2 regions of the Neorhizobium sp. DAR64872/K0K18 genome follow, and region 1 is predicted to be linked to the other one. Evidence: predicted binding sites of a transcription regulator. Region 1 holds the regulator's gene; the other holds the start of a gene.
What was found. The regulator LexA, encoded in region 1, represses DNA repair genes until DNA is damaged. The targets are predictions, from matches to a motif close to TGTTCNNNNTGTGTTCNG.
Positions count from the first base shown of each region.

Region 1 (5,514 bases):
GGCAGGGTTCGCCCTCTGGACGCGATATTTCGCGAAAGGTAAGGAGGAGACAAAAGGTAGCAACCGGTGGATAACGGGTGTCGCGGCGACGTTCCATTTCATTGCCGGGATCGTGGTGACGTCGCTGATCGGCAGTACGTCGACGTCGATCTATTCGATCGAGCATTTCCACCATCTGACCACCTACGGCCTCGCGGCCAATCTCGCGGCCATGCCGATCATTTCCTTCGTGGTGATGCCGGCAGGGCTTGTTGGCATGTTGCTGATGCCGTTCGGGCTGGATGCTCCCTTTCTGTTCATCATGGGCGAGGGGCTGCGGATCGTCATTCGCATTGCCGAGATCGTCGCCGCATGGGGCGGCGATATTGCCATCGGCCGGCAGAACCCGCTTTTCCTGCCGCTGGCGACGGCAGGCTTTCTGCTTCTGACGCTGCTGCGCACGCCGCTGAGGCTGACAGGCGCGCTGTTCATGGCGGTGGCTTTGCTCTTTGCGGTCCGCTCAGGCTCGGCGCCGAGGCCTGATATCGTCATATCCGAAGACGGCGCATCGGTCGGCGTGATCAAGGATGACAAGATCACCCTCAATCGAACCCGACCGGCGGGATTTATCTTCGATCAATGGCGGCGAGCGCTGGTGCTTGAGACCGGAGAACAACCGCTCGCCTTGCCGGTTCTTGCCTCTTCGGAACCAGCGCGAGGTGCCAGCCTTGCGAAAAGCGATGACAAACGCCCTAGACCACATTCGCGACCGGATTTGACGCGCCGGGAAATCGAATATGTCAGGGGCTTTCTTCAAGCATTCACGCCCGGACGATTTGCCTGTCTGCCGAAAATCCTGTGCGCGGCGCAGACTGCTCAGGACATCCGGATCGTCACTGTCGAAGACAACCGATACACCGGTCTTGCCTGCGATTTCGGTCGGATCATCGTCTCGCCCGGCGCACGCTTCGATACTTGCCGCTCCGGCGCCTTGCTTCTCAGCGGGCGGACGTTGCGCCGGACTGGCGCACTGGAAATCACCATTATTCCGAACGCGACAGCGCCAGACATCAAGATTACGGCGGCGATGCGAGACAGCGCACAGACCTCAAGCCGTCCGTGGACCGTCCACCGGTTCTATGACTGGCAAACGCGACAATTCGACTTTGGCATCCCGGAGGCTGTTGCTGCGCATCTCCGGGATGACACCGTTCTTAATGATAGCGGCGAATAAGGCCGACAAGCTTACCCTGGACCTTCACCCGGTCGGGGGGGAAGATGCGGGTCTCGTAAGCCGGGTTTGCCGCTTCCAGTGCGATCGAGGCACCCTTGCGGCGAAACCGCTTCAGGGTCGCTTCTTCCTCATCGACCAGGGCAACGATGATATCGCCTGGACTTGCGGTGCTGGTATTCTTGATGATGACGGTATCGCCATCGAGGATGCCGGCATCGATCATCGAATCGCCCTTCACTTCGAGCGCGTAATGATCGCCGGAACCCAGCATCTCGATCGGAACGGCGATGTCATGGGTGTTGTTCTGGATCGCGGAGATCGGCACGCCGGCAGCGATTCGACCCATGACCGGGATGTTTGTCGAGAACGGATTGTCCGCCATGACCGGCGCCGGCTTCTGAGCGACGACCGGTTGCGTTTTGCCGAGGCTTCCCTCGATGACACTGGGAGAAAATCCCCGTCGCGGATGAAGGTTCGCCACATAGGCGTCAGGCAGCTTGATCACTTCGAGCGCGCGTGCTCTGTTCGGCAGACGGCGAATAAAGCCACGCTCCTCGAGCGCGGTGATCAGCCTGTGGATGCCGGACTTCGATGCAAGGTCGAGAGCGTCCTTCATTTCGTCAAACGACGGCGGCACGCCTGATTCTTTCATCCGCTCGTGGATGAACAGAAGTAACTCCTGTTGCTTGCGTGTCAGCATGGACGGGACCCTCAGAATTGGAAACAAATGCAGAACGGACGCTATATGTTCTATCTGTGTTCCGCAAGCCCCAAATTTTTGCTCAAGAATAGTCTCATTTCAGCGTTCGATCACGTATTCAGTTCGTGCGCAGCACTTGCCGAGTTTCCCGCGATAGCCAATGTTCTGCGGAATAAGACTTTGGGGGTGTAAGTGGGTAACAAGTCAGTCGATCATTTGGTTCTGCCCGTTGCAGATCTGGCGTCAGCGCGGGGGAGGTTGACCGCTCTCGGCTTTACTGTGGCACCTGAAGGTGTTCACCCTTTCGGCACAGCCAATGCCTGCATATTCTTCGCGGATGGCTCGTACCTCGAGCCACTGGCCATTGTGAACCGTCGGCAAGCCTCGCTTGCGGCAAAACGAGGCAACGTGTTCACCGATCGCGACATCCGCTTCCGCGGCCAGCGGAAAAGGGAAGGTCTATCGGCGGTGGTCATCGGGACGCAGGATGCAGCGGCCGATCATATGCGTTTTGTGGACGGGCACATGTCTGCGGGCGAGATGCTTCAATTCTCCCGCCCGATGCAGTTGCCCGATGGTGGGGAGAGCGAAGTCTCATTCCGTCTGGCGTTCGCGGCAGTTCCCGAGGTCGATGACATCTTGCTGTTTTCCTGCCAGCGAATGGCAGCATTACCGGCAGATCGCGGTGGTCTTGATGAGCACGCAAACGCCGTTACAGGCCTTCGAGAGATCGTCTTTTCTGCAGATGACCCGCTGGAGTTTCTGCCGCTTTTCGAAACCGTGTTCGAGACTCAGCCCGAGCAAGGGAAAGACGGTCTGCGGATCGAAGCTGCCAATGCCAGCATCCGCATTCAATCCAACGACACGTTCAGCGACGAGTTCCGGTCTTCGATGAAGCCCTTGTTATCGTCGCGCCTCGCTGCGCGCGGGATCATCTTCAAGACCACCGATCTCGCCGTGACAGAGATCACCCTTGCTGCTAATGACGTCGCATTCATCCGCAGGGATGGCCGCGTGATCGTGTCGGCAGCCCCGGGGCAAGGTGTGGTTTTCGGTTTCGAGGAATAGTGAAATGACAGTCTCCGCCAATTCTGAAGTGTCCGTGGGCGAGGGGAGTTCGAAAGTCGTTTTTTCCAACACGGCAAAGCTCTCGCTGATTGCCGGTCCCTGCCAGATGGAAAGCCGTGATCACGCCTTCATGATCGCGGGTACGCTTGTCGAACTCTGCAAGAAGCTCGACATCGGCCTCGTCTACAAGTCCTCCTTCGACAAGGCGAACCGCACGTCGATCTCCGGCAAGCGCGGCATCGGGTTGGACAACGCGATGGCAATCTTTGCCGATCTCAAGAAGGAATACGGCTTTCCTGTTCTGACCGACATTCACACGGAAGAGCAGTGCGGCCTCGTGGCCGACACGATCGATATCCTGCAGATCCCCGCCTTCCTGTCGCGCCAGACCGACTTGCTGGTCGCGGCTGCAAAGACGGGTTGCGCGATCAACGTCAAGAAGGGGCAGTTTCTGGCACCCTGGGACATGAAGAATGTTCAGGCGAAGTTCCTCGAAAGCGGCAATCCCAATGTGATGCTCTGCGAGCGCGGTGCGTCGTTCGGCTACAACACTCTCGTTTCCGACATGCGTTCGCTGCCGATCATGGCGGCTCTCGGAAGCCCTGTCATCTTCGACGCAACCCACTCCGTGCAGCAGCCGGGCGGCCAGGGCGGCTCCTCCGGAGGCCAGCGCGAGTTTGTCGAAACGCTTGCCCGGGCAGCCGTCGCCGTCGGCGTTGCTGGCGTCTTTATCGAGACCCACGAAGACCCTGACAACGCACCGTCCGACGGTCCGAATATGGTCCACCTGAAGGACATGCCGCGGCTTCTGGAAAAGCTGCTGGCCTTCGACGCCATCGCAAAAGGCTGACGGCGTCGAAAAACCGCCGAATTGACTGGATTGTAATCCGCGTGTCATCGACGATCGCACAATGTCGATGACACGCCTGTTCGCTGAGCCTGCGAATTCAGGCTCGCACATCAACCGAGGAGAGACCCTTGACCGCCATTACCGACATCATCGCTCGCGAAATTCTGGACAGCCGTGGCAATCCGACCGTCGAGGTGGATGTTTATCTGGAAGACGGCTCGATGGGCCGCGCCGCCGTTCCGTCGGGCGCCTCCACGGGCGCGCATGAAGCCGTCGAACTTCGCGATGGTGGCAAGCGCTATGGTGGCAAGGGCGTCGAAAAGGCTGTCGAAGCCGTCAACACCGAGATCTTCGACGCGATCGGCGGCTTCGATGCCGAAAGCCAGATCCACATCGACAAGACCCTGATCGCGCTCGACGGCACCCCGAACAAATCGCGCCTGGGTGCAAACGCCATTCTCGGCGTTTCGCTTGCCGTTGCCAAGGCCGCCGCCGAATCGTCCGGCCTGCCGCTCTATCGCTATATCGGCGGCGCCTCCGCCCATCTTCTGCCGGTCCCGATGATGAACATCATCAATGGCGGCGCTCACGCCGACAACCCGATCGATTTCCAGGAATTCATGATCATGCCCGTCGGCGCTGAGACGCTGAAGGATGCCGTGCGCATGGGTGCAGAAATCTTTCACGTCCTCAAGAAGGAACTGGCAGCGCAGGGCCACAACACCAATGTCGGCGACGAAGGCGGTTTCGCGCCGGGCCTGAAGAGCGCGCCGGAAGCCCTCGACTTCATCATGAAGTCGGTCGAAAAGGCCGGCTACCGGCCGGGCGATGACGTCCACCTGGCGCTCGATTGCGCAGCGACCGAATTCTTCAAGAACGGCAAGTATGAGCTGGAAGGCGAAGGCCGTTCGCTGGAGCCCGAAGCAATGGCGGATTACCTGGCAGAACTTGCCGGCAAGTACCCGATCATCTCGATCGAAGACGGCATGTCGGAAGACGACTGGGCCGGCTGGAAGTATCTCACCGACAAGATCGGTTCCAAGGTTCAGCTCGTCGGCGACGACCTGTTCGTGACCAACTCGGCCCGTCTGCGCGATGGGATCCGTCAGGGCACAGCCAACTCGATCCTCGTCAAGGTCAACCAGATCGGCTCGCTCACCGAAACGCTCGATGCTGTCGAAACAGCGCACAAGGCAAGCTACACGGCCGTCATGTCGCACCGTTCGGGTGAGACGGAAGACTCGACAATTGCCGATCTCGCAGTTGCCACCAACTGCGGACAGATTAAGACCGGTTCGCTGTCGCGCTCGGATCGTCTGGCCAAGTACAACCAGCTCATCCGCATCGAGGAAATGCTGGGTCCTCAGGCTGCCTACGCGGGCCGCTCGATCCTCAAGGCCTGATCATTCCGGTCGACTGAGGCAAAATATTCGAGAGCCCGCGCCACTTGCGCGGGCTTTTGCGTTTTACAATTCGTGATCACACCGTACCAAAAACCGATAGGTCAGTATTGTTGACCTGTCGGAACTTATGTAAACCGAAGCCAAGAATATTGAAATAAAAGGAAACGCCCGTGCTTGATTGGGACCATATTTTCGCGACGCGCTCCAGCCGCATGAAAGCCTCCGAGATCCGCGAATTGCTGAAGCTGCTGGAGCAGCCGGACATCATTTCGTTCGCCGG
Region 1 is NZ_CP191446.1:1,476,430-1,481,943, forward strand. Features, by position in the region: gene ACQY1P_RS12585 (ComEC/Rec2 family competence protein) at 1-1,213, shown strand, start outside; gene lexA (transcriptional repressor LexA) at 1,194-1,913, opposite strand; gene ACQY1P_RS12595 (VOC family protein) at 2,106-2,981, shown strand; gene kdsA (3-deoxy-8-phosphooctulonate synthase) at 2,986-3,831, shown strand; gene eno (phosphopyruvate hydratase) at 3,960-5,234, shown strand; gene ACQY1P_RS12610 (aminotransferase class I/II-fold pyridoxal phosphate-dependent enzyme) at 5,405-5,514, shown strand, end outside.

Region 2 (5,514 bases), 1.2 Mb from region 1:
AACGACACCTGGACGGCCGAAACCGTCCAGGCCGAGATCCTGCGCCGTCTCGATGCGGCCGCAGGCGACCAGACGCTGCGTCCCGGTCGCGACAAGGTCCGTTACGAGATCGTCTGGGCCGAGCGACCGAGCCACGTCTTTTTGACCCGCAACAACGCGCTGATCAGTTCGCTGTCCGGCGCTGTCGAGGCCGTGACGGGCAGGGTGCCGGCGCTGTCCACCACCGGCGGCACATCCGATGCGCGTTTCATCAAGGATTACTGCCCGGTCGTGGAATTCGGCCTCGTCGGCCAGACCATGCACATGGTGGATGAGCGGGTCGCGATCGCTGACCTCGAAACGCTGACGCAGATCTATGGAACCTTCCTCTCGCGCTGGTTCGGCGATGCTGCGGTTTCATGACCTCAGCCATCACCTGAGCGGCCTCTGGCTGCTGATCCGCGGCGATGCGCGCGGCCTCAGCGCCTTCGACATTTCCGACCAAGGCGTTGCCCGGTCCTTCCTTGCGATCCTGTGGTGCCTGCCCGCGATCGTCGCGGGATGGATGTTCAAGCGTGCCGAATATGCGCAGGCGCATCCCCGCGGCGGTGACGGTGTCCTCGCATTCGCCGGAAAGATGTTGCTGGTGGAGATCGCGCAGTGGATCGTTCCGGTTCTCGCCATCTGCCTCGTCGCTGTCGCCTTCGGACTGCGACCGCTGCTGCGCACGCTGATCGTCACGCGCAACTGGTTCACGGTGCCGCTGGTCTATGCATCCTACGTGACCGCATTCCCGGCCAGCCTTGCGCTGGACAGCCTGTTCGGTACCGGCCTTGTCTACCGATATGCATTGCTTAGCGTCATGCTTGCCGTTCTCGTCGGTGCAGGTCTTCTCTATTGGCGGCTCCTGACGACAGTTGTCGGCGGTTCCCCATGGTTGCGGGCAGCGCTGCTTGGCTTCACCGTGATGACCGAACTGGTCGTCGTGTCCTGGCTGGAGACAAGCCTTGGAGTGACGGTCGCATGATTGCCCACCGCGGACATTCTTCCCGCAATCCCAATCCAGGAGGTGCCGATGCCGAGCTACGCTGAAGTGCGGTTTTACGTGACCGGCATCTGGCTGCTGATCAAGTGCGATGCGGACGGGTTCAAGCAACTCGATCTTACCGATCGCGGCCTGCTGCGGTCCTTCTGGGCCTTTGTCTGGTGTCTGCCGGCAATGTTCGTCACCTGGGCCTGGTGGCGGATGATGTTTCTGCAGGCAATGCCGCCGGGCACGAAGACCGGAGGTCTGTTCTTCTTCAGGCTCGGCATGCTGGAGGCGATCGACTGGATCCTGCCGCTCATTCTCGTGGGCATCGTCTGCGCGCTGTTCGGGCTCGGCCAGAAATTCCCGACGATGGTGATCGTGGTCAACTGGCTGTCCGTGCCGTTTGCCTATGCTTATGCGGTTCTGGCGGCAGCCTTCATCCTGCCGATCGGCATGACCGGGTTTCTCGCCCTCCTGCATCTGTCGCTGCTGATTGTCGTCGTTGTCGCGCTGACGCGGGTGATGCGCATGCTCTGCGGCCCGCAGCCGCTGCTGGTGGCGGCGCTGGTGATGGTGCTGATCGTGCCGGACATGCTTCTGTCCGAGGTGCTGCAGCGGTTCCTGGGCGTCTATCCGTCCTGACGGTCGTCAGGATAATCCACCTTCATGAAATAGAGGCCATCCGGCGGTGCCACCGGGCCGCAGCGCTTGCGGTCGCGTGCCTCGAGTGCTGCCCTAACGTCCTCGGGCGTAACCTTGCCTTGTCCGGCGATCTTCAGCGTGCCGGCAAAGGAGCGGATCTGGTTGTGCAGGAAGCTTTGAGCCGAAGCGCGGATCTCGATCAGATCGCCTGAGCGCGTCACGTCCAGCCGGTCGAGCGTCCGGACCGGGCTTTTCGCCTGACAGTGGGTGGAGCGGAAGGTGGTAAAATCATGATGCCCGACCAGCATCTGGGCTGCGGCATGCATCGCCTCATGATCGAGAGGTTTTGACACCCACCACGCCCGGTTCGCCTCGAGCGCTAAGGGAGAAGGCCGGTTGAGAATGCGGTAGAGATAGTGCCGCTTGGTGGCCGAGAACCGCGCATCGAAGGTCTCGTCGACGAGGCTGACATCGATGACCGAAACCTTTTCCGATGCCGTCATCAGATAGGCGTTGACGGCGTTGCGCAGCTTGTAAGGCACCCACTCGCGGGAAAGATCCGTATGAACCGTCTGGCCCCAGGCATGCACGCCTGAATCGGTCCGCCCTGCGCCACGGACCGATACGGTCTCGCCGGTCAGCTTCAGGATCGCCTTCTGCATCGCGGCCTGCACCGAATGACCGTTGTCCTGGATCTGCCAGCCAACATAGGACGTGCCGTCATATTCGACGATCATCTTGTAACGCGGCATCAGGCCACCCGCATTCCGGCCGTGATCGCCGTGCCACGCAGGAAATCGGCGGCATCAAGCGGCTTGCCGCCGGCCTTCTGCAGCCGCGTCAGGCAAACGGCGCCTTCACCGCAGGCGATCGTCAGGTGATCGTCCAGCACCGTGCCGACGTCTCCCTGTCCGGAGCCTACGAAAGAAGAGAGGACCTTGATCCGTTCCGGCTTTCCGTTGATCTCGGCCTCGAACCAGGCGCCCGGAAACGGCGAAAGTCCGCGAATATGGTTGTGAACGTCGCGCGCAGGCCTTGAGAAATCGATGCGCGTCTCGCCCTTGTCGATCTTCGACGCGTAAAGCACGCCGTCAGCAGACTGCGGTGTCAGCGGCAGGTCGCCGGCTTCCAGCTTCTCCATCGCCTCGACCATGGCACGCGCGCCCGTCAGCATCAGCCTGTCATGCAACTCGCCAGCGGTCATGGCTTCGCCGATCTCGACTTCCCGGGTGAGCGCGACCGGGCCGGTATCGAGGCCCTTTTCCATCTGCATCACCATCATGCCGGTCTTTGCATCGCCGGCCATGATGGCGCGCTGGATCGGGGCAGCACCGCGCCAGCGCGGCAGCAGCGAAGCATGGCCGTTGTAGCAACCGAGCCGGGTGCCGGTGAGGATCGCTTCGGGCAGAAGCAGGCCATAGGCGACGACCACGGCGACATCCGCCTGGAAGGACCTGAAGGTCTCGCGGTCTTCCTCGCTTTTGAAATTGAGCGGTGTCAGCACCGGGATGCCGAGCAGTTCCGCCGCCTGATGCACCGGCGACTTTACGAGATCGAGCCCGCGGCGCCCGCCGGGACGCGGCGGCTGGCTATAGACCGCAACGATCTCGTGGCCGGCCTGCTTCAGGTTCTGCAGTGTCGGCACGGAAAATTCCGGCGTGCCCATGAAGATGATGCGAAGAGACATGGACCTTTCGCGCCCGCAAGGAACGCGCCTTCAAACCGAGATTGCCTGCAAGCGATCGCTAGACCGCCTTCGCCTTGGCAGCCTTGGTGAACCTCTTGATCACCATTTCGCGCTTCAGCCGCGATATATGGTCGATGAACAGCACGCCGTCCAGATGGTCGATCTCGTGCTGCAGGCAGGTGGCGAGCAGGCCGTCGGCCTCGATCACGTGTTCCTTGCCGTCGCGACCGATATGCTTGACCGTCACGGACGCCGGGCGCTCCACCTCGGCATAGTATTCCGGGATGGAAAGGCAGCCTTCCTCATACACCGATCGTTCGTCCGAAGAGCGGATAATTTCCGGATTGATCACGACGATCGGGTTCTTCTCGTCCTCCTCGCGCGACACGTCGACCACAAGAATGCGGCGGGCAACGCCGATCTGGATCCCGGCAAGGCCGATGCCCGGAGCGTCGTACATGGTTTCCAGCATGTCGTCCGCGAGCTTCAAAAGTGCGTCGTCCACCCGTTCGAAAGGCTTGGACACCTGACGCAGGAGCGGATCTGGAAGAATGATAAGCGGCTTGATCGTCATGGCGATCCCATAACCTATCTTTTTCGCCGATGGAACAGCCCCGGATCGCCGTTTTCGATCAATGTTCCCGTTTTGATCTTTCCAATCCGCGGTTTTCTGCTAGCTTGCCGCCATGAATGACCTGTTCCCCGAGATTTCCCGTTTTCTGGAGAGCCAGCACCCGATGGTGCTGATGGCGGCTTCCTGCGTCTTCGGCATGCTTCTCATGCTGTTTCTCATGCGCCTTTCCGGAGGCAGCGGCCGTCAGGCGGAAGACGCCGAGGCCCGCATGGGCGAGTTGATGCGGATGCAGGGGGAAATGCAGGGCAGGCTTTCGGCGATGGGCGAGACGCTCGCCGCCCGCCAGGTCGAGCTCAGCCAGGTCGTCGGCCAGCGGCTCGATGGCATGACCCACCGTATCGGCGCTACCATTACCGAACAGACCAGATCCACCCATGACAACCTGCGCCAGCTGCAGGAGCGTCTGGCCGTCATCGACGCTGCCCAGAACAACATTCAGAGCCTAGCCAAGGATGTCGTGGGACTGCAGGCGATCCTCTCCAACAAGCAGACGCGCGGCGCCTTTGGTCAGGGCCGGATGGAAGCGATCGTTTCCGACGGCCTGCCGATGGGTGCCTTCGAATTCCAGAAGACGTTGTCGAACGGGTCGAGACCGGACTGCGTGATCCGCATGCCGAACGGCTTGCCACCGCTCGTCATCGACGCAAAATTTCCGTTGGAGGCATGGAATGCGTTTCGCGAAGCGGCCGCACCCGAAGCGCGCCGGGCCGCATCCCAGCAATTCCGTCGCGACATGGAAGTCCACATCCGTGATGTCTCGGAGAAATACCTGATCGCCGGAGAAACGCAGGACACCGCCTTTCTCTTCGTGCCGTCCGAATCGATTTTTGCCGAGATCCATGAGCATTTCGAGGGCGTGATTCAGAAGGCGCAGCGCGCGAGGATCGTCATCGTCTCGCCATCGCTGCTGATGCTGTCGATCCAGGTTATCCAGGCCGTGCTGAAAGACCAGCGCATGCGCGAACAGGCGCATCTGATCCAGGGTGAGGTCGCCTTGCTGATGGAAGATCTCGGTCGCCTCGACGAGCGGACCCGCAAGCTGCAATCGCATTTCTTCGCAGCCCAGAAGGATGTCGAACAGATCGTGACGTCAACCGAGAAGCTCGGCAGGCGTGGCGCAAGGATCGAAGCGCTCGAACTGGAAGCGCCGCCAGCCGCTGCCCCGGTTCCGAAGGTTGGACCGCAGCCCACAGCTCCCGCATCCGGCGCTGTCGAAAGCCGCACCGGCTCGCTGCGCCTGAGGGTGGTTGACGAGGACTGATCCTCTCGGGCAGTGTCGCGCCGCGTTTCACAAAACAGGCAGGCACAGCATGATCACCGTCTTCGGCTCCATCAACATGGATCTTATCGCAACGACAGAGCGGTTGCCGGGGCCGGGCGAAACGGTTGTGGGTTCGACCTTTGCGACGGCCTCCGGCGGCAAGGGTGCCAACCAGGCACTGGCCGCCCGCCGCGCAGGCAGCGAAGTGCGCATGGTCGGCGCGGTCGGAAACGACGGTTTTGCAGACCCAGCGCTGGCTCTGCTCCAGGCATCCGGAACCG
Region 2 is NZ_CP191446.1:319,164-324,677, forward strand. Features, by position in the region: gene dapE (succinyl-diaminopimelate desuccinylase) at 1-402, shown strand, start outside; gene ACQY1P_RS07025 (hypothetical protein) at 386-1,006, shown strand; gene ACQY1P_RS07030 (hypothetical protein) at 1,055-1,651, shown strand; gene truA (tRNA pseudouridine(38-40) synthase TruA) at 1,639-2,403, opposite strand; gene fmt (methionyl-tRNA formyltransferase) at 2,403-3,338, opposite strand; gene def (peptide deformylase) at 3,397-3,912, opposite strand; gene ACQY1P_RS07050 (DNA recombination protein RmuC) at 4,076-5,233, shown strand; gene ACQY1P_RS07055 (ribokinase) at 5,283-5,514, shown strand, end outside.
Region 2: a site for LexA is predicted at 3,975-3,992, ahead of def (peptide deformylase). Genes of this name have one in related genera too.